DNA from 3 places in the Bacillus nitroreducens genome. Region 1 is predicted to be linked to each of the others. Evidence: a T-box and tRNA genes for the amino acid it is inferred to sense, from the RefSeq annotation. Region 1 holds a T-box; the other regions hold tRNA genes.
What was found. The T-box of region 1 lies ahead of serS (serine--tRNA ligase). A T-box ahead of a tRNA ligase gene usually reads a tRNA of that ligase, here a tRNA-Ser.

Region 1 (10,354 bases):
TTTGCATATTTCCCATTCCGCCACCACGCATCATGTTCAATTCCTCCTTGAAAATTACTTTATTATTCTTTTATTTCTATGAGCTCTGCACCCACGATTTTCATTGCTTCTGCAATGAGAGGGTCTTCTGTTTCCTCAGTTCCCTGATCGTCATCATCGGTTCGTTGCCCACGGATAAACTCTTCTCTAATTTTACCCCATTCATCATCGGGTACACCTATCATCTCAAACCTTTGTCCAGTTAGAGTGAAAAGGATATTTTCTAGATTATCTTTTACTTCTGCATTTTCTGAAGCCATTTTACAATGAATTTCATATTTGAATTTTAACACAAAAGCATTAGAAGAAGCAGCAACTGGTTCACTTTCAATTAAAAGGGCTGCGTGTGATACCTTGTTTTGGTTGCGAAGCTGATCAAGCATATCACCCCATTTTCCTTTTAATAAATCAAGGTTTTGCCTTGTTGCACTCTTTAAAACTTCATTAATTCTCCCTACAGGTGTCCGATAGCCATTTCTTGATGACTTTTGTGGACGTTTTTCTGTCGGTTTTGCAACTTGAGATTGAGTCGCAACTCCATTTTCCTTAATGGAAGCAAGCTCAGATTCTAACATATTTATTTTACTCATCAAACCTTCAATCTGAGGTAGTGATTCAGTGACTTGATGTTGCTCCATTTGGGTTAACTTTACGAGTGCCACCTCTAGAAAAATCCGTGGATGGTTCGTCCACTTCATTTCTTGCTGAGCTTGATTTAGCACATCAATTGTTTCATATATCTCATGGTTTGGAATCGTCTTCGCAAGATCTGTAAAATCTTCATCGACTAAAACTCGATCCAATACTTCTTCTAATTGAGGAGCTGTTTGATACAACAGCATATCCCGATAATAGAATATCAAATCTTCTATAAACCTCATTGGGTCTTTCCCATGGTCCATCATTTCATCTAGTGTCTTTAGTGCCGTTCGAACATCCCGTTCTCGGATAGCCCTGACCACATTTGTCAAGAAAGATTGGGACACAGCCCCTGTAATCACGAGAACATCTTCAAGCTTCACCTCTTCATCACTAAATGAGATTGCTTGGTCTAATAAGCTTAATGCATCACGCATTCCACCTTCTGCTGCTCTTGCAATAACATAGAGTGCTTGTTCATCAACCGTCACACTTTGTTCTTCTATAACAGTCTTCATTCTCCCTACAATCGCTTGTGTAGTAATGCGTCGGAAATCAAAGCGTTGACATCTAGAGATAATCGTTAGTGGAATTTTGTGTGGTTCAGTTGTTGCCAAAATAAAGATGACATGTCTCGGTGGTTCCTCTAATGTTTTTAACAATGCATTGAAGGCACCAATGGAGAGCATATGTACTTCATCGATGATATATACTTTGTACCTTACAGCACTCGGTGCATATTTCACCTTATCACGAATGTCTCTGATTTCATCGACACCGTTGTTCGACGCCGCGTCAATTTCAATTACATCTGAGATGGAACCGTCAGTGATTCCTCTGCATGCCGCACACTCGTTACATGGTTCTGCAACAGGTGAACGCTCACAGTTGACTGCTTTTGCGAAAATTTTCGCAGCACTCGTTTTCCCTGTTCCCCTTGGTCCAGAAAAAAGATAGGCATGGGAAAATTTTTCTTGAAGAAGGGCATTCTGCAAGGTTTTGGTTATATGTTCTTGTCCCACCACGTCCTGAAACATCTGTGGCCGAAAAACACGGTATAATGCTTGATATGCCATTCGTCTTGCCCCTCCTTCTTATCGTTCTTTTCTTATTATACAGGAAGTGATTATTTATGTACAAAGCGATTATATCATTCACACGAAAAAATAAAAAAACTCACCCGAATGAGTGAGTTGATTTATGTAGTATAACTGCCGTGCACCTTCCGTCGAATAGTTACCCCAGGCGTTACTCAAGCAGTTAGCTCGGTCCAGGCAACCCTACGGCACATGGGAGAGTCCGCTTACTGCTGCTTCCTTCCGGACCTGACAGGGTTCGCGGGTTCCCATTGCGTAGGACCCAGACGTCAACACCACTTACTTGAGGCAGACCCTACAATAACTACCCTCTGTGAAGGGATTCGGCCTCGCTAGAGCGGATTGCGAGTACAGGGCACCGCTACCTCCCCGCTTAGCACGGCAAAATTGATACCAAATTGTTAGGTGTCTTTGTGACACATTCTTAGTATATAGGAGCATACAAAAAAAATCAATTAAATCTAGCTGTAAGTTTTTTCAAGTTGTACCATTTTTACTTTTTCGTGCTTGCTTCTTTTTTTCTCGGATTGCTTTAAAAAAGGAACTTAATAGTTGTCCACACTCTTCTTCACAGACACCTGATACTACTTCAGCTTGATGATTGAATCTTTGTTCCTGTAAAAGATTCATGAGGGTTCCTGCACAGCCTCCCTTAGGATCACTTGCTCCGTACACAACACGGCTCACACGGGACAAGACAATAGCACCCGAACACATTGCACACGGCTCAAGAGTAACGTACAAAGTAGCATCCTCTAATCGCCAACTCCCTATCCGTTTACATGCTTCATCTATTGCAAGTAGTTCCGCATGCGCAATTGAGCGTTGTTCTGTTTCACGAAGATTATGAGCAGATGCAATCACTTCATTTTTCATAACAATTAAAGCACCAATGGGTACCTCATCTATATCTGCCGCTTTTTTTGCTTCTTCTATTGCCAATTTCATATAATACTCATCGAAATTCTCCAAAATTTAATACTCCCTTATAGGCATTTTACACTTTAACCAAGCATCATCTTTCTCATTCTCTCATAGGGTAATAAAGGTGTGTTACCTAGATTGTAAATTGAGGAGGTTAAACATGCAAATTCATGTTGTAAGGCAGGGACAATCCATTTTTGGAATCGCTCAAGCCTATGGAACAACAGTGGATGAAATTGTTCGTGCAAATCAAATACCAGATCCTAATAACTTAGTGATTGGTCAGGCCATTGTCATTCCAATTGTTGGTCAGTTTTACTGGGTTCAACCTGGCGATAGTCTTTGGTCAATCGCAAATAAATTCGGACTAAATTATCAGCAATTAGCACAAATCAATCAAATTTCACCTAACACTCCATTGACGGTTGGTCTTAGAATTTATATACCGAGACGCCCAACACGAAATGCGGAAATTAATGCCTATGTCGAGCCTTTAGGGACTTCAGTGAGTCCCGCTCTTGAAAGAAGTACACGACAAGCCGCCCCATACTTAACATATTTAGCCCCTTTTAACTTTCAAATTCAGCGTGATGGCACTTTAAAAGAACCGCTTATGAACAATTTCCCTAGTATCGCTCAAGCTAATAATGTCACTTTGATGATGGTTGTCGCTAATTTAGAGGGCGGTCAATTTAGTAATGAATTAGGTCGAATTGTTCTAACCGATGAAAATGTACAGAATAAGTTATTAGATAACATTGTCACAACAGCTAAAAAATATGGATTTCGAGATATTCATTTTGATATGGAATTTTTACGCCCTGAAGATCGCGAAGCCTATAATCGTTTTTTACGGAAAGCTAAGCAGCGATTCAGCCAAGAAGGCTGGCTCCTATCAACTGCATTGGCCCCAAAAACTAGTGCTGAACAAGAAGGCGCATGGTATGAGGCACATGATTACAAAGCGCATGGGGAAATCGTAGACTTTGTTGTTATCATGACGTACGAATGGGGATATAGCGGTGGCCCACCAATGGCTGTATCACCTATTGGTCCTGTTCGTGAGGTCTTGGAATATGCCTTAACTGAAATGCCTGCGTCAAAAATTATGATGGGGCAAAATCTCTACGGATACGATTGGACATTACCATATGTTGCAGGAGGAGAATATGCAAAGGCAGTAAGCCCACAGCGAGCAATTGAAATTGCAAAACAAAATAACGTTCCAATTCAATATGATACAAAAGCCCAGGCACCACATTTTGACTATACCGATGCTGACGGTAAACAGCACAAAGTCTGGTTTGAAGATGCAAGGAGTATTCAAGCAAAATTTGATTTAATAAAGGAACTCAACCTTAGAGGAATTAGCTATTGGAAACTAGGTCTCCCATTTCCACAAAACTGGCTTTTGATAACAGATAATTTCAACGTTGTGAAAAGATAATATCTTTCAAAAGGAACTCGTAACAGGGTTCCTTTTACTTTTGTCTCGAAACAATAAGAGTAAAAGTTACTATCACGCTATCCTAAGATACTATCTAAGTAATAAAAGGTACAAAGATTAAAAAATGCCACGTGCTGGAGCACGTCTTTGTGTTCCACCTGTAGGCCTCAATATTTCCCAGTTTGTTTTTTCGACAGTAAGTAACAATACTCGACCTACCTGTGATAAAATAATGCGTATCTGTGCATTTCTAAGGATGTAAAAAGGGGGACATGAGATGGGGAGTAGGATTCCTTTTATTACTGTAGAGGGTCCAATCGGAGTTGGAAAGACATCTCTCGCTAAGGCTATATCCGAACACTTTGAATTCGCCTTATTAAAAGAGATTGTTGATGAAAATCCATTCTTAGGGAAATTCTATACCAATATTGAAGAATGGAGTTTCCAAACTGAGATGTTTTTCCTCTGCAATCGATATAAACAACTTGAAGATATTAATCAACTTTATCTCCAAAAGGACAAACCAGTCGTTGCGGATTATCATATTTTCAAAAACTTAATCTTCGCTGAACGAACATTAAAGGATCAGCAATTTCAAAAGTACCTGCAGATTTATGAGATTCTTACGTCAGATATGCCTGTACCAAATGTCGTGATTTATTTACACGCAAGTCTTGATACTTTATTGGAACGGATTAAACTGCGTGGTAGGGACATTGAAAAACAGATTGACCCTGCATATCTTGGCCAACTAAGCCGTGATTATGAACAAGCAATGGACAAATTTGAACAAGCTAACCCAGATATTCCTGTCCTACGGTTTAATGGAGACAAACTAAATTTTGTACAAAACAAAAAGGACCTAGACCATATTCTATTAAAAATAGAAGACACTATTCTCGAAAAAGGAGCTAAACACAATGAATTTGCGTAAAAAATATGATATCCCTAGTAATGCGGTAATCACGATTGCTGGTACAGTTGGAGTAGGGAAGTCAACGATGACAAAGGCTCTTGCAAATGCACTTGGATTTAGAACCTCCTTTGAAAAGGTAGATAGCAATCCATATTTAGATCGGTTTTATGCTGATTTCGAAAGATGGAGCTTTCACCTTCAAATCTATTTCCTTGCAGAGCGATTTAAAGAACAAAAGAAAATCTTTGAATATGGCGGTGGATTTATTCAAGATCGTTCAATATATGAAGATACAGGCATTTTTGCAAGAATGCATTATGAAAAAGGAACAATGGCACCTGATGACTATGAGACATATACCAATCTTTTTGATGCAATGGTTATGACACCATATTTTCCCCATCCAAATTTACTAATATATCTTGAAGGCAGCCTTGATGATATTATTAATCGAATTCAGGAACGTGGAAGACTGATGGAGCAGCAAACACCTATTTCCTATTGGGAAGAAATGCACGCTCGTTACGAAAAATGGATCAATAACTTTAATGCCTGTCCTGTTTTACGATTAAATATCAACGATTATGATATTCTTCATGACGAAAATTCTATCGAACCAGTTATAGAAAAAATTTCAACCTTTATTAGACAAGCAGAGCTTTTAAAAAAATAAAAAAGACCCCTTTTGAATAGCTTTCTCAAAAGGGGTTCTTTGTTTACGTCAAATTTTCGTAAACAAAAAACTCGTTACTATAATAGTAACGAGTCCATCTCCAATACTTTATGCGCTAGTATTATTTGTCATTTATGGCGGAGGAAGAGGGATTCGAACCCCCGCGGGCTTTAACACCCCTGTCGGTTTTCAAGACCGATCCCTTCAGCCGGACTTGGGTATTCCTCCGTATCGACAAGAATTAATATACCACATTATAAAATGGTATGTCAACATTATTTATTATTTTTTTGCGGGCTAGAATTATTGAATAATCCTAGCCCTACTTTTCTTAAGATTTCGGACCGATTACTTCCTTCCCTCGCATATAAGGACGCAATACTTCAGGAATGATCACCGTACCGTCTGCTTGCTGGTAATTTTCTAAAATCGCAGCAACCGTTCGGCCAACCGCAAGTCCAGAACCATTTAATGTATGAACATGTTCAGGCTTAGAGTCGCGATCACGACGGAATCGAATATTAGCACGTCTTGCCTGGAATGCTTCAAAATTACTACAAGAAGATATCTCGCGATAAGTTCCATAGCTTGGTATCCAAACTTCGATGTCATATTTTTTTGCGGCAGTAAAGCCCAAATCTGCACTACACATATTTAAGACACGGTATGGAAGACCTAGTAACTGAAGCACTTTTTCTGCATTTGCAGTTAGGCTCTCTAGTGCTTTATAAGAATCCTCTGGCTTTACAAATTTCACTAATTCAACCTTATTAAATTGGTGCTGACGAATCAAGCCCCTTGTATCTCTTCCTGCTGAACCCGCTTCTGAACGGAAACACGCACTAAATGCTGCGTATTTAATTGGTAGATCCTCACCACTAACAATTTCATCACGATGAAGATTCGTAATTGGAACCTCAGATGTTGGAATTAAAAAGTAGTCTTCACTCTCAATGAGGAAGGCATCCTCTTCAAACTTTGGAAGTTGCCCCGTTCCCGTCATACTTGCTCGATTGACAAGGTATGGTGGAATCACTTCTTCATACCCATGTTCCTCCACATGAAGGTCTAACATGAAGTTAAATAATGCTCTTTCCAGTCTTGCCCCAAGTCCTTTATAAAATACAAAGCGACTCCCAGTAACCTTCCCAGCTCGTTCAAAATCAAGGATTTCAAGTTGATCAGCTATTTCCCAGTGTGGCTTTGGTTCAAAATCAAATTGTGGGAGCTCACCCCATTTACGAATTTCAACGTTGTCATCTTCTGATTCACCAACTGGGACACTTTCATGAGGAATATTTGGAATAGACAACAGAAGATGTTCTAATTCTTCTTCTACATTCCGTAATTGAGTATCTAACTCTTTGATTTTATCTCCCACTTCACGCATTTCTGTTATTAGAGCATCCGCATCTTTTTTCTCTCTTTTTAAGACTGCAATTTGTCCTGATACTTCATTTCGTCTGCTTTTTAATTCTTCTGTCTGAACAATAAGCTCACGACGTGTTTTGTCCAGCTCCTCAAAACGTCCTAGGTCTGTTAAATCCTCACCACGGTGCTGAAGTTTTTCCTTCACCTCATCGAAATGGCTTCGTAAAAACTTGATATCTAACATTACCAAAACCTCCTATTATTTATGTAATTAGTAGCATTAACAGATACATAAGCATGAACTCTGCAAAAACATAAAAAACTCCCGTCCCTAATAAAAGGGACGAGAGTTAACCCGCGTTACCACCCTAGTTGAGGATACACGTATCCTCCTCTTGAAAAAGATAACGGATTTACCGGAAATACCTACTAGAAACCGTTCAGCACTTCACTCAAGGATGGATTCACTAGCCCTTTCCATCGGTTCACACCAACCACCGACTCTCTTAAGAAAAAAGACAAGCTACTACTTCCTCTCATAGATTTAACATTATAATTACCCTTTAATGTGCGATAAACCCCCAGGTAAGAAATAAAAATCACCTGTAAAGGTACAATTGGTTCCACTATCCATTAGTGGGGATGATGAAATACCAGTATTAGAAGTTCACTTTATATAAAGTTTTACCATGTTTCATTCGTTTATACAAGTTTTTTTGTTTTTGACTCTTCAACCATCTTTACAAAATAGCCTGTAATACGATGATCATCAGTTAGTTCTGGATGGAAAGAACAACCTAAAAATTGACCTTCTCGTGCAGCTACAATTCTCCCATCATGCTTTGCAAGGATTTCAACGTTTTCTCCAGCTTCTACAATATGTGGTGCTCTAATAAAAACACCGACAAAGTCTTCAGCAATTCCAGGAATCGTAAGTTCTGCTTCAAAGCTTTCACGTTGACGACCGAAGGAATTACGCGCAACTACTACATCCATAAGGCCAAGATGCGGTTCCTTGTGGTCAACCAGTTGTTTTGCAAGTAGAATTAACCCTGCGCATGTACCGAACATTGGCTTTCCCTTTTTAGCAAAGGAACGAAGAGGCTCCATAAAATGATATTTATCAATTAATCGGCGCATTGTTGTACTTTCCCCACCAGGGATAATCAACCCGTCAATTTCTTCTAGCTGTTCTACTGTTTTTACGATGACTGCTTCTGCTCCAGAGGCTTCTATTGAGCGAACATGTTCTCTTACTGCCCCTTGAAGACCTAATACTCCGATTTTAACCATATATGACCATCCTCTAACTTACCAGCCTCGTTCTTGCATGCGTTGGTCTGGTAATAATGATGAAATTTCGACACCTTTCATAGCATTACCTAAACCTTTAGAAAGGTTGGCAATTAATTCATAATCTTGATAATGTGTAGTTGCTTCTACAATTGCACGAGCAAATTTTGCAGGATTGTCTGATTTGAAAATACCAGAACCAACAAAGACACCATCTGCACCAAGCTGCATCATTAATGCCGCATCTGCAGGTGTTGCTACACCACCAGCAGCAAAGTTTACAACTGGTAGACGACCTTCTTGTTTAATTTGAAGGAGTAGTTCATACGGTGCTCCTAGATTTTTTGCTTCTGTCATAAGTTCATCTTCACTCATTCCAACAACTTGGCGAACTTGAGCATTTACTTTTCTCATATGTCGTACTGCTTCTACAATGTTCCCTGTTCCAGGCTCACCCTTTGTACGAAGCATAGATGCACCTTCTGCAATTCGGCGTGTCGCTTCTCCTAAATCACGACATCCACATACGAATGGAACCGTAAAATCACGTTTATTTAAATGGAACTCCTCATCTGCAGGAGTTAATACTTCACTCTCATCAATATAATCAACACCTAGAGCTTCTAGTACTCTAGCTTCTACAATGTGTCCAATACGAGCCTTTGCCATAACTGGAATAGTAACAGCATTCATTACTTCTTCAACGATTGTTGGATCAGCCATTCTAGCAACTCCACCTGCTGCTCTTATATCAGCTGGTACACGTTCTAATGCCATTACCGCTACAGCTCCAGCTTCCTCTGCTATTTTAGCTTGCTCTGCATTCACAACGTCCATAATAACGCCGCCCTTTTGCATTTCAGCCATTCCTCGTTTTACTCGATCTGTACCTGTATTTGCCATCACGATTCCCCCTACATGTTAGTTAGCGATTTATAGGCATTATCATACCATATTTTAATAGATAGTAAATGCCTAGTAAAAAATAAATCTGCGAATATTCGAACATATACTTTTATTTCCTACTAATTATACCAAATTTATAGGCAATTAAAACATAGAAAAATCTCCCTCTATAAATAGAAGGAGATTGAATGATCTTTATTAGAACCAACCTTTAACTGTATTCGCAGCACTTGACCAAATGTCACCAAAGAACCCACCGATTCCCCTCATCATGAGCACGAACCAATTTGTCTTTTCAACACTAGAGTCTGTCACGAGTGTTACCTGTAACTTATCTTCACTATTTGGCGTAATATATCCCAAATCATCACCATCACCATTATAAGAAATAGCCATATGTCCAACCTTTGTTCCTTCTTCAAATGGTGCTGTTATTTCTTTATCTTTTGATACAACTTTCTTATCAAAGTTATATTTGCCTTTATAAGCGGATTTATCTTCACCTTTTTTCACTAATAGTCTTACAGGCGATTTTGTGGAGATTTCCACCTTTTTCTCTTTACCTTTAACAACCTTTAATTCTTTATTGCCCTTTAATTGATAGCCTTCTGGGAAGACTTCAATTTGTTCAAAGTTATTAAAACCATAATCTAATAGTTTACGAGTTTCATTAAATCGTTCAGGTTCACTTTTGGCACCCATTACAACTGAAATTAAACGCATCCCATTTCGTTCTGCAGTTCCAGTAAAATTATACCCAGCCAGTGGTGTTGTACCTGTCTTTAACCCATCTAGTCCTTCGTAATAGAAGTTAGAAAAATAAGGAGACTCATTTGGATCATGTTTTAACATCCAATTCCAGTTGTTTAGTTTTTCACCATAAAATTCAAATTGTGGAATACTAGAAACTTCTAATACCTCTGGGTAGTCTCGAATTAAAGAATAAGCTAATAAAGCTACTGATTTTGCAGATAGTAGGTTTTCTTCATCTGCACTTGATCCATTAATACGGTACTCACCTAACATACTATTTGGTAGACCCGAACTAT
Region 2 (10,354 bases), 260 kb from region 1:
AATTTGAGAAAATAATACCTTTTTTCATTGTATAATGGTTGTATCAATTCTATGTGGGTGGGTTCTATGATTCAAAAACAACAATCAATGACTTTTAGTCCGTTTATGCAAATCTATGATATTGTCGTTCCGCAGGATAATATGCTACGGAAATTAATGAACTTGTGGACTTCTCTTTCGTATATGAAGAGCTTAAGGGAAATTACTGTCATGATAACGGTCGAAATGCTGTCGACCCTATTCGCATGTTCAAATATTTATTGCTAAAGACTATCCATGACTTGTCTGATGTTGATATTGTCGAGCGTTCTAAGTACGACATGTCCTTTAAGTATTTTTTAGATATGGCTCCTGAAGAGCCAGTGATTGATCCGAGTTCTTTAACTAAATTTCGAAAACTGCGTTTAAAAAATGTTGACCTATTAGATTTGTTAATCAATAAAACTGTAGAAATTGCGATTGAAAAAGAAATCATCAAAAGTAAAAGTATTATAGTAGATGCTACCCACACAAAAGCACGGTATAACCAAAAATCACCTAAAGAAATCTTAATGGATCGCTCAAGAAAGTTACGAAAAGCTGTATACCAAATAGATGAAACAATGAAAGATAAGTTTCCTAATAAAACTACAATTGATGCCCTAGAAGATGAAATTGAGTACAGTCAAAAACTTATAGATGTAATTGAGGAGGAAGAAACTCTTGTTCAGTACCCAAAAGTTAAGGAACAATTAAATTTATTGAAAGAAACTGTCGATGATGATATTGAACACTTACAGATTTCCGAGGACCAAGATGCAAAAATAGGGCACAAAAGCGATACTGCCTTCTTTGGATTCAAAACACATCTTGCGATGAGCGAGGAACGCATTGTCACAGCCGCGGCAGTTACTTCAGGTGAGAAAAATGATGGAAAACAACTTGAGACACTCATAGAAAAAAGTAAAAAAGCTGGAATAGATGTTGAAACAGTTATTGGTTATGCAGCCTACTCTGAAAAAGGAAATATTGAGTACACTGAAAAGAATGAAATAAAACTAGTTGCTAAATTAAACCCATCTGTTACTCAAGGTACTCGTAAGAAAGAGGATGTATTTGAATGTAATAAAGATGCTGGAATGTATGTCTGTAAGGCAGGACATATGGCCATTCGCAAAGCTCGACAAGGTAAAAAAGGCGTAGCTGCCAATCAAGTGGATACCTATTATTTTGATATCGAAAAGTGTAAACACTGTCCATTTAAAGAAGGTTGTTATAAGGAAGGTGCTAAAAGTAAAACTTATTCTGTTAGTATTAAATCAAATGTACATACTGAACAGATGGAATTTCAGGAAAGCGACTATTTTAAAGAAAAATCCAAAGAGCGTTATAAAATAGAAGCTAAAAATAGCGAATTAAAACACAGACACGGGTATGATGTAGCGAAATCCTCGGGTCTAATTGGCATGGAATTACAAGGTGCCATGGCGATATTTACGGTAAATATAAAGCGGATTTTAAAACTATTAGGGTAATAACCCAGGGTGAAATGGTATCATATGCATAAAAAAGACGACTTTTAATTCAAAAAATGAATTTTTAGTCGTCTTTTTTGATTTATCAATTTAATTACCTATAAAAACGTAAGTTTTTCAGCTGCCTCCTCACGAGCAGTGTTTTTTTCTATAAAAGTACCAGCACTGATTCAACAATTTAATTTGGTATCGATCTTTTTCGTAATAGGCACGTTTCATTTGGTTTTGAAGCCATATAGGCATATCCTATACCTCCTCGTGGATAAACTTAGGTCCTCAGATAAACATAATAAATGGTACTATAGAGATAAAGTAATCTATTAATTGGTTTGAGTATATATAATGTATGCAAACATAGTACGTCCTGTTCGAAAAGGATTGAAAGGAAGTAGAAATTGTGGAACAATTTGAACTTCAAAAAATTGTGGAGGAAGTATCTCTAGAGTATTTTGGTAAGCCATTTCTACATAAAGCCACCTTCAATAATCGATTGCAAACGACTGGTGGAAGATATCTGCTGAGAACACACAATATCGAGTTAAATCCAAAATACTATCAAGAACGTGGGATTGAAGAATTGGTTGGGATTATTAAGCATGAACTATGTCATTATCATTTACATATAGAGGGTAAGGGATACCGACACAGAGACCGTGACTTTCGAGAACTCCTAAAGGCAGTAGAGGCTCCTAGATTTTGCAAACCATTAGAATCTGTTTTGAAAAAGAAAAAATCAAAACAGTATTTGTATAGCTGTAAGAACTGCGGGTTAGGATATGTAAGGAAGAGAAGGATTGATACAAATCGATATGTTTGCGGCAAATGCTCAGGAAAATTATTGGAGATAAAATAAAAGTTGACTCTTCGTTTTGCGTGTGTTAAATTATAAAAGTCGCCGCAAAACGGTTGACTTTCTATAAAAAGAAGTTCTTGACAACAAGAAAATCTGTTTTTATAATAATACATGTCGCAACATTATTCCGCAGTAGCTCAGTGGTAGAGCTATCGGCTGTTAACCGATCGGTCGTAGGTTCGAATCCTACCTGCGGAGCCAATGGGGAAGTACTCAAGAGGCTGAAGAGGCGCCCCTGCTAAGGGTGTAGGTCGCGTAAGCGGCGCGAGGGTTCAAATCCCTCCTTCTCCGCCATTTTAATATGGCCCGTTGGTCAAGCGGTTAAGACACCGCCCTTTCACGGCGGTAACACGGGTTCGAATCCCGTACGGGTCATGCGATCATGGGATGTAGGGTTGATAAACTCCTACCTCCCATTTCTATCTCTTAAAACGGAGGATTAGCTCAGCTGGGAGAGCACCTGCCTTACAAGCAGGGGGTCGGCGGTTCGATCCCGTCATCCTCCACCATTTATGAATATAGTTGTATATTATACCGAAACGTACGGATAATAACCTGGAATAAGGAAAGGGATTATCTATTACTGAATCTCGTTGATATATAGTAACGCCAACTATATTCCGTAATATTTCCTTTTGGGATATTTCAAAATATCCTCTTGCTATGCAAGTTCATGAAGATACTTATAAGAAGAGGATTCATAATGAAAATTCATTGGGCTATAGCCAAGTGGTAAGGCAACGGACTTTGACTCCGTCATTCGTAGGTTCGAATCCTGCTAGCCCAGCCATTTATCCTTATATAGCAAGGATTATTATGCAAAAACATGTAGGAGCCATTAGCTCAGTCGGTAGAGCATCTGACTTTTAATCAGAGGGTCGAAGGTTCGAATCCTTCATGGCTCACCATTTTACTTAAATATGCGGGTGTGGCGGAATTGGCAGACGCGCTAGACTTAGGATCTAGTGTCTTTGACGTGGGGGTTCGAGTCCCTTCACCCGCATTAAGTTCTATCAACTTGCGGTCGTGGCGGAATGGCAGACGCGCTAGGTTGAGGGCCTAGTGGGAGTTGATCCCGTGGAAGTTCGAGTCTTCTCGACCGCACCAAAAAAAGTTTTTTAAAAAAGTACTTGCAATAATGCTTGTGAGATGTTATTATAGAAAAGTCGCTGATTTCAAACGACTTACAATATGCGCCCGTAGCTCAATTGGATAGAGCGTCTGACTACGGATCAGAAGGTTATGGGTTCGACTCCTTTCGGGCGCGCCATATTTTATCGGGAAGTAGCTCAGCTTGGTAGAGCACTTGGTTTGGGACCAAGGGGTCGCAGGTTCGAATCCTGTCTTCCCGACCAGACGAAATTAAATGTTGCGGGTGTAGTTTAATGGTAAAACCTCAGCCTTCCAAGCTGATGTCGTGAGTTCGATTCTCATCACCCGCTCCAATTTAGTTCTTTGAAAACTAAACATAATACAAGCGTCAACGTTAATTCTAAGTAACAAACTTATTGAGCAATCAATACTCTATTGGAGAGTTTGATCCTGGCTCAGGATGAACGCTGGCGGCGTGCCTAATACATGCAAGTCGAGCGAATCTAAGGGAGCTTGCTCCCAAAGATTAGCGGCGGACGGGTGAGTAACACGTGGGCAACCTACCTGTAAGACTGGGATAACTTCGGGAAACCGGAGCTAATACCGGATAACATATGAGACCACATGGTCTCATATTAAAAGATGGCTTCTCGCTATCACTTACGGATGGGCCCGCGGCGCATTAGCTAGTTGGTGAGGTAACGGCTCACCAAGGCAACGATGCGTAGCCGACCTGAGAGGGTGATCGGCCACACTGGGACTGAGACACGGCCCAGACTCCTACGGGAGGCAGCAGTAGGGAATCTTCCGCAATGGACGAAAGTCTGACGGAGCAACGCCGCGTGAGCGAAGAAGGTCTTCGGATCGTAAAGCTCTGTTGTTAGGGAAGAACAAGTATCGTTCGAATAGGGCGGTACCTTGACGGTACCTAACCAGAAAGCCACGGCTAACTACGTGCCAGCAGCCGCGGTAATACGTAGGTGGCAAGCGTTATCCGGAATTATTGGGCGTAAAGCGCGCGCAGGCGGTCCTTTAAGTCTGATGTGAAAGCCCACGGCTCAACCGTGGAGGGTCATTGGAAACTGGGGGACTTGAGTGCAGAAGAGGAGAGCGGAATTCCACGTGTAGCGGTGAAATGCGTAGAGATGTGGAGGAACACCAGTGGCGAAGGCGGCTCTCTGGTCTGTAACTGACGCTGAGGCGCGAAAGCGTGGGGAGCGAACAGGATTAGATACCCTGGTAGTCCACGCCGTAAACGATGAGTGCTAAGTGTTAGAGGGTTTCCGCCCTTTAGTGCTGAAGTCAACGCATTAAGCACTCCGCCTGGGGAGTACGGTCGCAAGACTGAAACTCAAAGGAATTGACGGGGGCCCGCACAAGCGGTGGAGCATGTGGTTTAATTCGAAGCAACGCGAAGAACCTTACCAGGTCTTGACATCCTCTGACACTCCTAGAGATAGGACGTTCCCTTCGGGGACAGAGTGACAGGTGGTGCATGGTTGTCGTCAGCTCGTGTCGTGAGATGTTGGGTTAAGTCCCGCAACGAGCGCAACCCTTGATCTTAGTTGCCAGCATTCAGTTGGGCACTCTAAGGTGACTGCCGGTGACAAACCGGAGGAAGGTGGGGATGACGTCAAATCATCATGCCCCTTATGACCTGGGCTACACACGTGCTACAATGGATGGTACAAAGGGCAGCGAAACCGCGAGGTTAAGCCAATCCCATAAAACCATTCTCAGTTCGGATTGCAGGCTGCAACTCGCCTGCATGAAGCCGGAATCGCTAGTAATCGCGGATCAGCATGCCGCGGTGAATACGTTCCCGGGCCTTGTACACACCGCCCGTCACACCACGAGAGTTTGTAACACCCGAAGTCGGTGGGGTAACCGTAAGGAGCCAGCCGCCTAAGGTGGGACAGATGATTGGGGTGAAGTCGTAACAAGGTAGCCGTATCGGAAGGTGCGGCTGGATCACCTCCTTTCTAAGGAAAAAGTCGAAAAGCGAAGGTGACTGTTCAGCCTCGACAAGTGCTGGAACTTCTGAAGGAAAAGTCAGTAGACTTTGACAGAAGAAGTGAAGCAACCTCGAGAGGCTAGGAACCGTAGCTAGACAATAGAAGTTCTACGAACTTCATAAAAAAGACGTTTTGTATTATGTTTAGTTTTGAGAGAGCTATTGTTCTCTAGTTAAATATATGAATGGGCCTATAGCTCAGCTGGTTAGAGCGCACGCCTGATAAGCGTGAGGTCGATGGTTCGAGTCCATTTAGGCCCACCATTCATTAAAAAATATTCGGGGCCTTAGCTCAGCTGGGAGAGCGCCTGCCTTGCACGCAGGAGGTCAGCGGTTCGATCCCGCTAGGCTCCACCAAATCTTACTGATGAAATCGTATTTGATTGAAATCAGTTATTTTGTTCCTTGAAAACTAGATAACGTAACAAAACATTCATTGAAGTAAAGTTCTTTAAACTTATAGGCGCATGAGAAGCGAAGAAATTTGCAGCTTATCGAAGCCGAACAGGTTAAGTTATAAAGGGCGCACGGTGGATGCCTTGGCACTAGGAGCCGATGAAGGACGGTACTAACACCGATATGCTTCGGGGAGCTGTAAGTAAGCATTGATCCGAAGATTTCCGAATGGGGAAACCCACTGCTCGTAATGGGGCAGTATCCTTACCTGAATTCATAGGGTAAGCGAAGGTAGACCTGGGGAACTGAAACATCTAAGTACCCAGAGGAAGAGAAAGCAAACGCGATTTCCTGAGTAGCGGCGAGCGAAACGGAAGATAGCCCAAACCAAGAGGCTTGCCTCTTGGGGTTGTAGGACACTCTATACGGAGTTACAAAAGAGCGAAGTAGACGAAGTGACCTGGAAAGGTCCGTCAGAGAAGGTAACAACCCTGTAGTCGAAACTTCGTTCTCTCTTGAGTGGATCCTGAGTACGGCGGGACACGTGAAATCCCGTCGGAAGCTGGGAGGACCATCTCCCAAGGCTAAATACTCCCTAGTGACCGATAGTGAACCAGTACCGTGAGGGAAAGGTGAAAAGCACCCCGGGAGGGGAGTGAAATAGAACCTGAAACCGTGTGCCTACAAGTAGTCAAAGCACATTAATGTGTGATGGCGTGCCTTTTGTAGAATGAACCGGCGAGTTACGATTACGTGCAAGGTTAAGTCGAAGAGACGGAGCCGCAGCGAAAGCGAGTCTGAATAGGGCGAATGAGTACGTGGTCGTAGACCCGAAACCAGGTGATCTACCCATGTCCAGGGTGAAGTTCAGGTAACACTGAATGGAGGCCCGAACCCACGTACGTTGAAAAGTGCGGGGATGAGGTGTGGGTAGCGGAGAAATTCCAATCGAACTTGGAGATAGCTGGTTCTCTCCGAAATAGCTTTAGGGCTAGCCTCGAGTATAGAGTCTTGGAGGTAGAGCACTGATTGGACTAGGGGCCCTCATCGGGTTACCGAATTCAGTCAAACTCCGAATGCCAAAGACTTGATTCTCGGGAGTCAGACTGCGAGTGATAAGATCCGTAGTCAAGAGGGAAACAGCCCAGACCACCAGCTAAGGTCCCAAAGTATACGTTAAGTGGAAAAGGATGTGGAGTTGCTTAGACAACCAGGATGTTGGCTTAGAAGCAGCCACCATTTAAAGAGTGCGTAATAGCTCACTGGTCGAGTGACTCTGCGCCGAAAATGTACCGGGGCTAAACGTATCACCGAAGCTATGGATTGTTCTTACGAACAATGGTAGGAGAGCGTTCTAAGTGCAGCGAAGTCAGACCGTGAGGACTGGTGGAGCGCTTAGAAGTGAGAATGCCGGTATGAGTAGCGAAAGAGGGGTGAGAATCCCCTCCACCGAATGCCTAAGGTTTCCTGAGGAAGGCTCGTCCGCTCAGGGTTAGTCGGGACCTAAGCCGAGGCTGAAAAGCGTAGGCGATGGACAACAGGTTGATATTCCTGTACCACCTCTTTACCGTTTGAGCGATGGAGGGACGCAGGAGGATAGGGTAAGCGCACTGTTGGATATGTGCGTCCAAGCAGTTAGACTGGTAAGTAGGCAAATCCGCTTACCGTAAGGTTGAGCTGTGATGGCGAGGGAAATAAAGTACCGAAGTTCCTGATTCCACACTGCCAAGAAAAGCTTCTAGCGAGGTAAATGGTGCCCGTACCGCAAACCGACACAGGTAGGCGAGGAGAGAATCCTAAGGTGATCGAGAGAACTCTCGTTAAGGAACTCGGCAAAATGACCCCGTAACTTCGGGAGAAGGGGTGCTTTTTAGGGTGCATAGCCCTGAAAAGCCGCAGTGAATAGGCCCAGGCGACTGTTTAGCAAAAACACAGGTCTCTGCGAAGCCGCAAGGCGAAGTATAGGGGCTGACACCTGCCCGGTGCTGGAAGGTTAAGAGGAGGGGTTAGCGCAAGCGAAGCTCTGAATCGAAGCCCCAGTAAACGGCGGCCGTAACTATAACGGTCCTAAGGTAGCGAAATTCCTTGTCAGGTAAGTTCTGACCCGCACGAAAGGTGTAACGATCTGGGCACTGTCTCAACGAGAGACTCGGTGAAATTATAGTACCTGTGAAGATGCAGGTTACCCGCGACAGGACGGAAAGACCCCGTGGAGCTTTACTGCAACCTGATATTGAATTTTGGTACAGCTTGTACAGGATAGGTAGGAGCCTTGGAAGCCGGAGCGCTAGCTTCGGTGGAGGCGTCGGTGGGATACTACCCTGGCTGTATTGAAATTCTAACCCGAAGGCCTTATCGGCCTTGGAGACAGTGTCAGGTGGGCAGTTTGACTGGGGCGGTCGCCTCCTAAAGAGTAACGGAGGCGCCCAAAGGTTCCCTCAGAATGGTTGGAAATCATTCGTAGAGTGTAAAGGCACAAGGGAGCTTGACTGCGAGACCTACAAGTCGAGCAGGGACGAAAGTCGGGCTTAGTGATCCGGTGGTTCCGCATGGAAGGGCCATCGCTCAACGGATAAAAGCTACCCCGGGGATAACAGGCTTATCTCCCCCAAGAGTCCACATCGACGGGGAGGTTTGGCACCTCGATGTCGGCTCATCGCATCCTGGGGCTGTAGTCGGTCCCAAGGGTTGGGCTGTTCGCCCATTAAAGCGGTACGCGAGCTGGGTTCAGAACGTCGTGAGACAGTTCGGTCCCTATCCGTCGTGGGCGTAGGAAATTTGAGAGGAGCTGTCCTTAGTACGAGAGGACCGGGATGGACACACCGCTGGTGTACCAGTTGTCCTGCCAAGGGCATAGCTGGGTAGCTATGTGTGGAAGGGATAAGTGCTGAAAGCATCTAAGCATGAAGCCCCCCTCAAGATGAGATTTCCCATAGTGTTAAACTAGTAAGATCCCTCGAAGATGACGAGGTTGATAGGTCAGAGGTGGAAGCATGGTGACATGTGCAGCTGACTGATACTAATCGATCGAGGACTTAACCAAATAGAATTGCGAAGGCGACTGTATAGGAGCCGTAGCAAGACATTAATGAATGTGCCTACGTTATCTAGTTTTGAAGGAATAAATCCTTCAAATAGTCTAGTGACGATAGCGAAGAGGTCACACCCGTTCCCATACCGAACACGGAAGTTAAGCTCTTCAGCGCCGATGGTAGTTGGGGCATTGCCCCTGTGAGAGTAGGACGTCGCTAGGCTAGCAAATATTTTATTATCGCGGGGTGGAGCAGTCTGGTAGCTCGTCGGGCTCATAACCCGAAGGTCGTAGGTTCAAATCCTGCCCCCGCAACCAAAAAAACTATTGACGACTAAGCTGTATTATTGTAAAATAATTTTTGTTGCTAATTATTAAATATTGGTCCCGTGGTGTAGCGGTTAACATGCCTGCCTGTCACGCAGGAGATCGCCGGTTCGATCCCGGTCGGGACCGCCATATTTTACAAGTAAACGAAACTTTTGGTTTCGTATTTTTTTTTGATTTTTTCAAAACCATAGTCATGATGCTATGGTTTTTTATTTGTGGAAAAGATATGAGAATCTCAATTGAAATCCCCTTCATAACGGGATTCGAAGTTATTTCCTATATGTTCTTCATGAGTAGTATGAAGGACTAAATCAAAAGATTCTCGATTAGTAAGTCCTTCAGCTTTGGCCTGACATCAGAAGAAGCACAGTTGAAAAAGTCCTTAGTATGTATCATGACGCCCCCTTTCATCCTAGTACCAATCCAAGAGTATTCAATAATATCTTAAGGCTAACTATCTTGCAATGCAGCAAGAAAATGCTGTCATCACGAAGACCCATCAATTTTAATTCAAATAGAAGGTTATCTTTTTTTGCTGAATTGGTTGAAATACGGTAAAATTATAATGATGTGTAAGGTCCTTAGGCGTTGTCCTAAGGCTTTTTTTCACGACTTACAATTTTCTTTGTGACTTTTTAGGAGTGACTATGATGGCATTGCAGGATGAGTTTCACTTTATTAATAAAATCAAACCAAAAAGTATATCTCAATCAGGATTAATTGCTGGAATTGGTGATGATGCAGCTTTATTTCGTCCAACGTTGGAAATGGAACAAATAATCTGCATGGATACGATGGTGGAGGGAATTCACTTTACCTCCAACACATTGACTCCATATCAAATTGGCTATAAGGCATTAGCTGTTAATATAAGTGATATTGCAGCAATGGGAGGGATTCCTACTTATTATTTAGTGTCGATTGCAATTCCTAAGAGTTGGAATGAGTCAGATTTGTTATCGATTTATGAAGGAATGGCAATGCTAGCAGATAAGTACCAAATGGATTTGATCGGTGGAGATACTGTCTCAATTGCTGAGACTTTGGTCATTACCGTTACTGTTCTTGGTGAGGTTGAAAAAGGTAAGCATTTATTACGCAGTCATGCTCAACCTGGTGATATC
Region 3 (10,354 bases), 1.0 Mb from region 1:
TCAAATCATCATGCCCCTTATGACCTGGGCTACACACGTGCTACAATGGATGGTACAAAGGGCAGCGAAACCGCGAGGTTAAGCCAATCCCATAAAACCATTCTCAGTTCGGATTGCAGGCTGCAACTCGCCTGCATGAAGCCGGAATCGCTAGTAATCGCGGATCAGCATGCCGCGGTGAATACGTTCCCGGGCCTTGTACACACCGCCCGTCACACCACGAGAGTTTGTAACACCCGAAGTCGGTGGGGTAACCGTAAGGAGCCAGCCGCCTAAGGTGGGACAGATGATTGGGGTGAAGTCGTAACAAGGTAGCCGTATCGGAAGGTGCGGCTGGATCACCTCCTTTCTAAGGGAACTGAAGTTCTACGAACTTCATAAAAAAGACGTTTTGTATTGTGGTCAGTTTTGAGAGTGCTTTTTCTCTCAAAGGTTGATTTTTGCCTTTCTCAAAAATCAATTGCGCTTGCGTCTACAAGATTAGTTAATAATGATTAACTACTCAGCGCAATGCTGCATGAAGACTATTCACTGATGTAAATCACGATGTGATTGAAGTCATTAACTTCGTTCTTTGAAAACTAGATAACGTAACAAAACATTCATTGAAGTAAAGTTCTTTAAACTTATAGGCGCATGAGAAGCGAAGAAATTTGAAGCTTATCGAAGCCAAACAGGTTAAGTTATAAAGGGCGCACGGTGGATGCCTAGGCACTAGGAGCCGATGAAGGACGGTACTAACACCGATATGCTTCGGGGAGCTGTAAGTAAGCATTGATCCGAAGATTTCCGAATGGGGAAACCCACTGCTCGTAATGGGGCAGTATCCTTACCTGAATTCATAGGGTAAGCGAAGGTAGACCTGGGGAACTGAAACATCTAAGTACCCAGAGGAAGAGAAAGCAAACGCGATTTCCTGAGTAGCGGCGAGCGAAACGGAAGATAGCCCAAACCAAGAGGCTTGCCTCTTGGGGTTGTAGGACACTCTATACGGAGTTACAAAAGAGCGAAGTAGACGAAGCGACCTGGAAAGGTCCGTCAGAGAAGGTAACAACCCTGTAGTCGAAACTTCGTTCTCTCTTGAGTGGATCCTGAGTACGGCGGGACACGTGAAATCCCGTCGGAAGCTGGGAGGACCATCTCCCAAGGCTAAATACTCCCTAGTGACCGATAGTGAACCAGTACCGTGAGGGAAAGGTGAAAAGCACCCCGGGAGGGGAGTGAAATAGAACCTGAAACCGTGTGCCTACAAGTAGTCAAAGCACATTAATGTGTGATGGCGTGCCTTTTGTAGAATGAACCGGCGAGTTACGATTACGTGCAAGGTTAAGTCGAAGAGACGGAGCCGCAGCGAAAGCGAGTCTGAATAGGGCGAATGAGTACGTGGTCGTAGACCCGAAACCAGGTGATCTACCCATGTCCAGGGTGAAGTTCAGGTAACACTGAATGGAGGCCCGAACCCACGTACGTTGAAAAGTGCGGGGATGAGGTGTGGGTAGCGGAGAAATTCCAATCGAACTTGGAGATAGCTGGTTCTCTCCGAAATAGCTTTAGGGCTAGCCTCGAGTATAGAGTCTTGGAGGTAGAGCACTGATTGGACTAGGGGCCCTCATCGGGTTACCGAATTCAGTCAAACTCCGAATGCCAAAGACTTGATTCTCGGGAGTCAGACTGCGAGTGATAAGATCCGTAGTCAAGAGGGAAACAGCCCAGACCACCAGCTAAGGTCCCAAAGTATACGTTAAGTGGAAAAGGATGTGGAGTTGCTTAGACAACCAGGATGTTGGCTTAGAAGCAGCCACCATTTAAAGAGTGCGTAATAGCTCACTGGTCGAGTGACTCTGCGCCGAAAATGTACCGGGGCTAAACGTATCACCGAAGCTGTGGATTGTTCTTACGAACAATGGTAGGAGAGCGTTCTAAGTGCAGCGAAGTCAGACCGTGAGGACTGGTGGAGCGCTTAGAAGTGAGAATGCCGGTATGAGTAGCGAAAGAGGGGTGAGAATCCCCTCCACCGAATGCCTAAGGTTTCCTGAGGAAGGCTCGTCCGCTCAGGGTTAGTCGGGACCTAAGCCGAGGCTGAAAAGCGTAGGCGATGGACAACAGGTTGATATTCCTGTACCACCTCTTTACTGTTTGAGCGATGGAGGGACGCAGGAGGATAGGGTAAGCGCACTGTTGGATATGTGCGTCCAAGCAGTTAGACTGGTAAGTAGGCAAATCCGCTTACCGTAAGGTTGAGCTGTGATGGCGAGGGAAATATAGTACCGAAGTTCCTGATTCCACACTGCCAAGAAAAGCTTCTAGCGAGGTAAATGGTGCCCGTACCGCAAACCGACACAGGTAGGCGAGGAGAGAATCCTAAGGTGATCGAGAGAACTCTCGTTAAGGAACTCGGCAAAATGACCCCGTAACTTCGGGAGAAGGGGTGCTTTTTAGGGTGCATAGCTCTGAAAAGCCGCAGTGAATAGGCCCAGGCGACTGTTTAGCAAAAACACAGGTCTCTGCGAAGCCGCAAGGCGAAGTATAGGGGCTGACACCTGCCCGGTGCTGGAAGGTTAAGAGGAGGGGTTAGCGCAAGCGAAGCTCTGAATCGAAGCCCCAGTAAACGGCGGCCGTAACTATAACGGTCCTAAGGTAGCGAAATTCCTTGTCAGGTAAGTTCTGACCCGCACGAAAGGTGTAACGATCTGGGCACTGTCTCAACGAGAGACTCGGTGAAATTATAGTACCTGTGAAGATGCAGGTTACCCGCGACAGGACGGAAAGACCCCGTGGAGCTTTACTGCAACCTGATATTGAATTTTGGTACAGCTTGTACAGGATAGGTAGGAGCCTTGGAAGCCGGAGCGCTAGCTTCGGTGGAGGCGTCGGTGGGATACTACCCTGGCTGTATTGAAATTCTAACCCGAAGGCCTTATCGGCCTTGGAGACAGTGTCAGGTGGGCAGTTTGACTGGGGCGGTCGCCTCCTAAAGAGTAACGGAGGCGCCCAAAGGTTCCCTCAGAATGGTTGGAAATCATTCGTAGAGTGTAAAGGCACAAGGGAGCTTGACTGCGAGACCTACAAGTCGAGCAGGGACGAAAGTCGGGCTTAGTGATCCGGTGGTTCCGCATGGAAGGGCCATCGCTCAACGGATAAAAGCTACCCCGGGGATAACAGGCTTATCTCCCCCAAGAGTCCACATCGACGGGGAGGTTTGGCACCTCGATGTCGGCTCATCGCATCCTGGGGCTGTAGTCGGTCCCAAGGGTTGGGCTGTTCGCCCATTAAAGCGGTACGCGAGCTGGGTTCAGAACGTCGTGAGACAGTTCGGTCCCTATCCGTCGTGGGCGTAGGAAATTTGAGAGGAGCTGTCCTTAGTACGAGAGGACCGGGATGGACACACCGCTGGTGTACCAGTTGTCCTGCCAAGGGCATAGCTGGGTAGCTATGTGTGGAAGGGATAAGTGCTGAAAGCATCTAAGCATGAAGCCCCCCTCAAGATGAGATTTCCCATAGTGTTAAACTAGTAAGATCCCTCGAAGATGACGAGGTTGATAGGTCAGAGGTGGAAGCATGGTGACATGTGCAGCTGACTGATACTAATCGATCGAGGACTTAACCAAATAGAATTGCGAAGGCGACTGTATAGGAGCCGTAGCAAGACAAATGAATGAATGTGCGTACGTTATCTAGTTTTGAAGGAATGAAAATTTCTTCTTGCATTTTTTTGAGAAGATAGTATAATATATCTTGTCTTTATCTTATCTAGTGACGATAGCGAAGAGGTCACACCCGTTCCCATACCGAACACGGAAGTTAAGTTCTTCAGCGCCGATGGTAGTTGGGGCATTGCCCCTGTGAGAGTAGGACGTTGCTAGGTTGAAAAGATGGAGGATTAGCTCAGCTGGGAGAGCACCTGCCTTACAAGCAGGGGGTCGGCGGTTCGATCCCGTCATCCTCCACCATAATTCCTAAATGTGCCGGTTTAGCTCAATTGGTAGAGCAACTGACTTGTAATCAGTAGGTTGGGGGTTCAAGTCCTCTAGCCGGCACCATTTAGAGCCATTAGCTCAGTCGGTAGAGCATCTGACTTTTAATCAGAGGGTCGAAGGTTCGAATCCTTCATGGCTCACCATTTTATTTAAATATGCGGGTGTGGCGGAATTGGCAGACGCGCTAGACTTAGGATCTAGTGTCTTTGACGTGGGGGTTCGAGTCCCTTCACCCGCATTATGCGGAAGTAGTTCAGTGGTAGAACACCACCTTGCCAAGGTGGGGGTCGCGGGTTCGAATCCCGTCTTCCGCTCCAGAAGTTATTTACTAAATTGCCGGGGTGGCGGAACTGGCAGACGCACAGGACTTAAAATCCTGCGGTAGGTGACTACCGTACCGGTTCGATTCCGGTCCTCGGCACCATTTTAATAGTAAATGCGCCCGTAGCTCAATTGGATAGAGCGTCTGACTACGGATCAGAAGGTTATGGGTTCGACTCCTTTCGGGCGCGCCATTACGGGAAGTAGCTCAGCTTGGTAGAGCACTTGGTTTGGGACCAAGGGGTCGCAGGTTCGAATCCTGTCTTCCCGACCATTAATATAATCCATTTGGGGCCTTAGCTCAGCTGGGAGAGCGCCTGCCTTGCACGCAGGAGGTCAGCGGTTCGATCCCGCTAGGCTCCACCAATAGACTCTTAAAAGTATAATTATTTATGGCGGTGTAGCTCAGCTGGCTAGAGCGTACGGTTCATACCCGTGAGGTCGGGGGTTCGATCCCCTCCGCCGCTACCATTAATATTAAATATCTAGGACCTTTAGCTCAGCTGGTTAGAGCAGACGGCTCATAACCGTCCGGTCGTAGGTTCGAGTCCTACAAGGTCCACCAGTTACAACTTTTTATATGTGGAGGAATACCCAAGTCCGGCTGAAGGGATCGGTCTTGAAAACCGACAGGGGTGTTAAAGCCCGCGGGGGTTCGAATCCCTCTTCCTCCGCCATATTTATTTTGAAATAGTTTGTTATTAGCGCGGGGTGGAGCAACGAGCGTTGCATCATCGAAATAACTACGAGTTGTCCCGACGGATATAGCTTCTTGATTAGCTAGTAGAGGAAGGGACAGTAAATAATAAACTAGTCGCATAACAAGGTATTATATAATTTTCTATTATCGCGGGGTGGAGCAGTCTGGTAGCTCGTCGGGCTCATAACCCGAAGGTCGTAGGTTCAAATCCTGCCCCCGCAACCAAAAAAACTCTTGACACTTACTAGAAACTATCGTAAAATAGTATTTGTCTTTCTGAAAAAAAGGTCCCGTGGTGTAGCGACGAGCGACACTTCATCGAGTAAGCTACGAGTTGTCCCGACGGACAAAACATCTCGAATAAGCTAGTAGAGGAAGGGACAGTTATTACAAGTATTGTGTATTGAAAGTTTTTATTAAGAAAAAAAGGTCCCGTGGTGTAGCGGTTAACATGCCTGCCTGTCACGCAGGAGATCGCCGGTTCGATCCCGGTCGGGACCGCCATATGCAGTGGCTCAGTAGCTCAGTCGGTAGAGCAAAGGACTGAAAATCCTTGTGTCGGCGGTTCGATTCCGTCCTGAGCCACCTTACTAATTCCATAAAGATTAATGGCGGTTGTGGCGAAGTGGTTAACGCATCGGATTGTGGTTCCGACATTCGTGGGTTCGATTCCCATCAGCCGCCCCATATGACAAAATGCGGGTGTAGTTTAATGGTAAAACCTCAGCCTTCCAAGCTGATGTCGTGAGTTCGATTCTCATCACCCGCTCCAATTATTAAATGGGCCTATAGCTCAGCTGGTTAGAGCGCACGCCTGATAAGCGTGAGGTCGATGGTTCGAGTCCATTTAGGCCCACCATATATTATTCCACAGTAGCTCAGTGGTAGAGCTATCGGCTGTTAACCGATCGGTCGTAGGTTCGAATCCTACCTGTGGAGCCATTTTTGGGGAAGTACTCAAGTGGCTGAAGAGGCGCCCCTGCTAAGGGTGTAGGTCGCGTAAGCGGCGCGAGGGTTCAAATCCCTCCTTCTCCGCCATGATACTTTATATAGATGAATATTATGGCCCGTTGGTCAAGCGGTTAAGACACCGCCCTTTCACGGCGGTAACACGGGTTCGAATCCCGTACGGGTCATCAAGCGTTATGAGGTTTCCTCATGGCGCTTTTTTATTTGCATTTTACTTGAAACATTTAAGATCGTATTCTCACGGTCCAAGTGTAAATAAAACCAATAGTAGAATGACTTCAAATAAACTGTGAGAACGTATTCAACTACACTTTGTTCCAAAAGAAAAACACCCGTAAAGGTGTTTTAGTCTTGGCTAATGATATCATCTTCAATTTTTTTCCCAGGATTATCTAGATCAACATCGGAAAAGAGTCCTGGTGAGACACCACGAAACATATCAAATGCAAGTATTTTATCATCAGGTGCATCAAATAGTGGAACAACGGGGTTGCTCTTTACTTCATCTTTACGTTTCACCTTTTCCCACCTCCACTTATTATCCTCCCAGATATGACCGTAATTATTCTATCTGTTATCACCGTTTAATAAATTACCAATTCCACCTAGTATGCTACCTTCACCAGTGTTTCCTCCATTTTTAGGTGCACTAGCAAAGATTCGGTCTGCAAGACGGCTGAAGGGCAGTGACTGAACCCAAACTGTTCCAGGCCCTCTGACGGTTGCGTAGAATAACCCTTCTCCACCAAAAAAGGCTGTTTTTATTTTACCAACATACTCGATATTATAATTTACATCTTTTGTCATTCCGACTAAACAGCCTGTGTCTATACGAAGTAATTCTCCTGGTTGCAGTTCTTTTCTATGAATGGTCCCACCTGCATGTAAAAAAGCTAGTCCATCTCCTTCAAGTTTTTGCATAATGAATCCCTCACCACCGAAGAAGCCAGTACCTAATTTGCGTTGAAAGTCAATTCCAACTGATACGCCTTTTGCTGCACAGAGAAAAGCATCTTTTTGACAAACTACTTTTCCACCAAGCATGCTTAAATCCACAGGGATGATTTTCCCAGGGTAGGGAGCTGCAAACGAAACGTGTTTTTTACCCATTTGCCTATTTGTAAAAACAGTCATAAAAAGGCTTTCTCCTGTTAAGACTCTTTTCCCTGCACCAAACAGTTTTCCTATAAGTCCTCCGCTTTCAGAATCTGAGCCATCACCGAATATGGTCTCCATCGAGATTCCATCTTCCATCATCATCATCGCCCCAGCTTCTGCAATTACACTTTCATCTGGATCTAACTCGATTTCTACAAATTGCATGTCATCTCCATAAAGTTTGTATTCAATTTCATGAGCATTCATTTATTTCTTCCTTTCGATATAAAATTAAATATAAAGTAACAGTTCGTCATTGATTATTATTTTCCTTTAAATTAAATTTGTTTTACATAAAAACATGAAAAGCAGTGGATTTAACCACTGCTTTCTTACTCAATCCTCGGCCTCGTCCTTTGTATATGGTTCCTTTTCATACGGTGGGAGATCACCGAACATTGTCATAATTCCTTCTTCATCGAGTGCCTCTTCATACCTCTCATGTTGGCTATTAGGATAGATCATTATTTCTTTTCCTTCGATATCAGTCGCCACAAAATTTTCGTAATCCTCAACATATCCCACATTTTCTTCGGAATCCATGAATACTTCGTTATAGCTATCAACTGGATCTACAAGGTCTGAAGGGGATTCAGAAGTTCCGTATTTTGCAACATCCTGCCAAGAGTCCTCTGCATCAAAAGATACATTTTCATCTTCATGAACAAATTTTTCAAATGGCGGAATCAACACGCCTTCTTCAATAGGTCTATTATGTGATACTACTTGGGTAGGGCTATGCTCAACACAATACGTTGTTGTTGGAATAGCTTGAAGACGATCAACAGAAATGTCTTTTCCACATTTTTCACATTTACCGTATGTGCCTTCTTCGATTGCCTGTAGGGCATAATTAATATCTTCTAGCTCTTTTTCGATATGCTCATTTAATGCAATGTCCTTTTCACGTTCATATAACTCTGTTCCTTCATCACCTGGATGATTGTCGTAAGAGGACAATTCTCCAACTGAGCCATGTAAATGTCCGCGTTCTAGGTCAAAATGATCGCTATCCCTTAATTGCTCTTCAACTTCTTTTTTTGCGTTTATCAACTGTGAACGGAAGGTTGATAATTGCTTATTTGATAACATGAAAAGCACTCCTTCCACGATGTTTTCGTAACGAATCTTGTTATGTATTATTTACATAAACACGAAAATCATTAATGTAAAAATGTGCTTGTATGGTCGAGACAAAAAGAAAAAACACGATTAAAATCGTGTTTTTTAAAAGTAATATCCGATAAAGATTCCAATGGATAATAAAAATCCAAAGAAGGTATTAGTTTGGGCTGTTGCTTTCATGGCAGGCATCATTTGAATTGGCTCCGTTTTTCCTATGAAGCCAGTTACAGCTTGAATAGCTTTAGGTGCACTTAGGAATACAAGGAAGCACCAGAAAGAGGCAATGCCCATTCCTGCTAGAACTATAATCCAAAGATAGGAAATAATAAACAAAGCTGCTAAAAATTTTATCGAATTGCTTTTTCCTAATAAAATGGGTAATGTTCTACGTCCATTCTTTTTATCTCCATCTAGATCACGAATATTGTTGGACATATTAATGGCTCCAACAAGAATCATAATTGGAATTGAGATTAATACACTTGTTGTTGAAACAGTACCAGTTTGGATGAAATAAGATATTAAAATAATAATCATGCCCATAAAGAAACCAGCTGCTAGCTCTCCAAATGGTGTAGATGAAATAGGAAGTGGGCCACCTGTGTATAAATAGCCTACCGTCATACAAATCGTTCCAACAAGTGCTAACCACCAGCTACTATTTAGGCAGATATAAACACCTAGTAGTGTGGCAATCCCAAAGAAAAGAAAGGCTAAGTTTAAAATTACTTTTGGCTTTACCCCATCACGAACAATAGTCCCACCAATTCCTACTGATTCTGCTGTATCAAGCCCACGCTTAAAATCAAAATACTCATTAAACATATTAGTTGCTGCCTGAATAAGGAGACAAGCAAGCAACATCGTAATGAACAAGCCGATGTTTATGGATGTATCTGATAGTGCAAGGACTGTACCTAAAATAACAGGAACAAAAGAAGCAGTAAGTGTGTGAGGTCGCATAAGTCTCCACCATACCTGAAAGCTATTTGTAGGCTTATCAGATAGCTTCTGATTTGACTGAAGTTGTGTTTGCATAGACTTCTCCTCTCATGTCAACTCATATATATCCACAATACAGTTTAGTGAATCGGACAAATACTGTCAATGGTTTAAAGTAGCAATACCGTGATACTTGAGCTATTGTCTTGATATAATCAGACCGATAAATCCCTTGATATATAATAATAGGATGAAAGTGGTCATGGAACAGGTAGGTGTGGTAGAATCAAGTTTGGTAACTACTATTCGTTGTAATTTATAAATTCTAATTATGACTAAATTATATAACAATAATTAAGTGAGTATTTTTTAAAGGTAACATTCGTATAAATGGTATACTATAAATAGCGATTACGTTTAGGATAAATTAAGATGGAATATATTTCGGGGGGATAAAGTTGGTAATGATACAACAAAAGGGTTTGAGAGAATACATAGAGAAAGGTTTGATCCGTTCAAAGGAAATTTCTAAGCCTGTACTTGTGAGTCAGGTAAAAGAAATGAAGAACATAGACCCCCTATTGTTCTTTGCTGCGGGGAAAAAAGAACCTTTTACAACAAGGAGTTATTGGTCTAATCCAACCAATGATACGATTATCGTTGGGCTTGGAGAGGCATATTCGATTACTGATAATGAATCTACGGAACGTTTTAATAACGTTGAGAAAAAATGGAAAAGCCTTATTGAAAATGCAATCATTGTGGATGATTTTACTCCATATTCTACTGGTCCTATTTTAATGGGAGGATTTTCTTTTGATCCTTTGAAAAAAAGAACAGAGTTATGGAATCAATTCGATGATGCAAAATTTGTGTTGCCTACACTTATACTTTCAGTTTATAAGGGGAGAGCTTTTATAACAACCAATATTGTGTGCGAGCCTTCGAACGCAACATCAATAGTATTGGACTTTGAAATGAACGAGGAGTTTCTAGTGAACCATCTACCGTATCATCAAAGTTCGTCTTTTAGTAAAGAAGAAGTTCAACCAGTAGAATGGATGGAATCTGTTCGCAATGCAACAAAAAAAGTACAAAATGGTGACGTAGAGAAAGTAGTACTTGCTAGAGAAATCAAACTACATTTTGATGAACAAATCGA

Region 2: it encodes a tRNA-Ser, which carries the amino acid that the T-box ahead of serS (serine--tRNA ligase) is inferred to sense. The anticodon was not compared.
Region 3: it encodes a tRNA-Ser, which carries the amino acid that the T-box ahead of serS (serine--tRNA ligase) is inferred to sense. The anticodon was not compared.

Annotation. Positions count from the first base shown of each region.
Region 1 covers NZ_CAXHYI020000003.1:1,034,601-1,044,954, forward strand. The annotation lists gene ACWPVE_RS08985 (YbaB/EbfC family nucleoid-associated protein) at 1-31, opposite strand, end outside; gene dnaX (DNA polymerase III subunit gamma/tau) at 63-1,754, opposite strand; RNA gene ffs (signal recognition particle sRNA large type) at 1,893-2,157, opposite strand; gene tadA (tRNA adenosine(34) deaminase TadA) at 2,253-2,750, opposite strand; gene ACWPVE_RS09005 (LysM peptidoglycan-binding domain-containing protein) at 2,860-4,146, shown strand; gene ACWPVE_RS09010 (deoxynucleoside kinase) at 4,424-5,080, shown strand; gene ACWPVE_RS09015 (deoxynucleoside kinase) at 5,067-5,735, shown strand; tRNA gene ACWPVE_RS09020 (tRNA-Ser) at 5,871-5,963, opposite strand; gene serS (serine--tRNA ligase) at 6,067-7,350, opposite strand; T-box leader at 7,443-7,655, opposite strand; gene pdxT (pyridoxal 5'-phosphate synthase glutaminase subunit PdxT) at 7,809-8,399, opposite strand; gene pdxS (pyridoxal 5'-phosphate synthase lyase subunit PdxS) at 8,418-9,302, opposite strand; gene ACWPVE_RS09040 (D-alanyl-D-alanine carboxypeptidase family protein) at 9,504-10,354, opposite strand, start outside.
Region 2 covers NZ_CAXHYI020000003.1:773,156-783,509, reverse strand. The annotation lists partial or broken gene ACWPVE_RS07660 (IS1182 family transposase) at 67-1,514, shown strand; gene cmpA (cortex morphogenetic protein CmpA) at 1,644-1,757, opposite strand; gene ACWPVE_RS07650 (SprT family protein) at 1,912-2,367, shown strand; tRNA gene ACWPVE_RS07645 (tRNA-Asn) at 2,494-2,568, shown strand; tRNA gene ACWPVE_RS07640 (tRNA-Ser) at 2,571-2,661, shown strand; tRNA gene ACWPVE_RS07635 (tRNA-Glu) at 2,671-2,742, shown strand; tRNA gene ACWPVE_RS07630 (tRNA-Val) at 2,801-2,876, shown strand; tRNA gene ACWPVE_RS07625 (tRNA-Gln) at 3,083-3,157, shown strand; tRNA gene ACWPVE_RS07620 (tRNA-Lys) at 3,200-3,275, shown strand; tRNA gene ACWPVE_RS07615 (tRNA-Leu) at 3,290-3,370, shown strand; tRNA gene ACWPVE_RS07610 (tRNA-Leu) at 3,388-3,474, shown strand; tRNA gene ACWPVE_RS07605 (tRNA-Arg) at 3,561-3,637, shown strand; tRNA gene ACWPVE_RS07600 (tRNA-Pro) at 3,646-3,722, shown strand; tRNA gene ACWPVE_RS07595 (tRNA-Gly) at 3,739-3,812, shown strand; rRNA gene ACWPVE_RS07590 (16S ribosomal RNA) at 3,892-5,441, shown strand; tRNA gene ACWPVE_RS07585 (tRNA-Ile) at 5,661-5,737, shown strand; tRNA gene ACWPVE_RS07580 (tRNA-Ala) at 5,755-5,830, shown strand; rRNA gene ACWPVE_RS07575 (23S ribosomal RNA) at 5,981-8,912, shown strand; rRNA gene rrf (5S ribosomal RNA) at 9,008-9,123, shown strand; tRNA gene ACWPVE_RS07565 (tRNA-Met) at 9,142-9,218, shown strand; tRNA gene ACWPVE_RS07560 (tRNA-Asp) at 9,284-9,359, shown strand; gene thiL (thiamine-phosphate kinase) at 9,881-10,354, shown strand, end outside.
Region 3 covers NZ_CAXHYI020000003.1:2,050,910-2,061,263, forward strand. The annotation lists rRNA gene ACWPVE_RS13750 (16S ribosomal RNA) at 1-349, shown strand, start outside; rRNA gene ACWPVE_RS13755 (23S ribosomal RNA) at 677-3,608, shown strand; rRNA gene rrf (5S ribosomal RNA) at 3,750-3,865, shown strand; tRNA gene ACWPVE_RS13765 (tRNA-Val) at 3,875-3,950, shown strand; tRNA gene ACWPVE_RS13770 (tRNA-Thr) at 3,965-4,040, shown strand; tRNA gene ACWPVE_RS13775 (tRNA-Lys) at 4,045-4,120, shown strand; tRNA gene ACWPVE_RS13780 (tRNA-Leu) at 4,135-4,215, shown strand; tRNA gene ACWPVE_RS13785 (tRNA-Gly) at 4,220-4,294, shown strand; tRNA gene ACWPVE_RS13790 (tRNA-Leu) at 4,313-4,401, shown strand; tRNA gene ACWPVE_RS13795 (tRNA-Arg) at 4,416-4,492, shown strand; tRNA gene ACWPVE_RS13800 (tRNA-Pro) at 4,496-4,572, shown strand; tRNA gene ACWPVE_RS13805 (tRNA-Ala) at 4,589-4,664, shown strand; tRNA gene ACWPVE_RS13810 (tRNA-Met) at 4,693-4,769, shown strand; tRNA gene ACWPVE_RS13815 (tRNA-Ile) at 4,787-4,863, shown strand; tRNA gene ACWPVE_RS13820 (tRNA-Ser) at 4,883-4,975, shown strand; tRNA gene ACWPVE_RS13825 (tRNA-Met) at 5,147-5,223, shown strand; tRNA gene ACWPVE_RS13830 (tRNA-Asp) at 5,427-5,502, shown strand; tRNA gene ACWPVE_RS13835 (tRNA-Phe) at 5,511-5,583, shown strand; tRNA gene ACWPVE_RS13840 (tRNA-His) at 5,610-5,685, shown strand; tRNA gene ACWPVE_RS13845 (tRNA-Gly) at 5,697-5,770, shown strand; tRNA gene ACWPVE_RS13850 (tRNA-Ile) at 5,781-5,857, shown strand; tRNA gene ACWPVE_RS13855 (tRNA-Asn) at 5,866-5,940, shown strand; tRNA gene ACWPVE_RS13860 (tRNA-Ser) at 5,946-6,036, shown strand; tRNA gene ACWPVE_RS13865 (tRNA-Glu) at 6,063-6,134, shown strand; gene ACWPVE_RS13870 (hypothetical protein) at 6,313-6,486, opposite strand; gene ACWPVE_RS13875 (TIGR00266 family protein) at 6,535-7,332, opposite strand; gene ACWPVE_RS13880 (TraR/DksA C4-type zinc finger protein) at 7,462-8,217, opposite strand; gene ACWPVE_RS13885 (1,4-dihydroxy-2-naphthoate polyprenyltransferase) at 8,353-9,288, opposite strand; gene ACWPVE_RS13890 (isochorismate synthase) at 9,657-10,354, shown strand, end outside.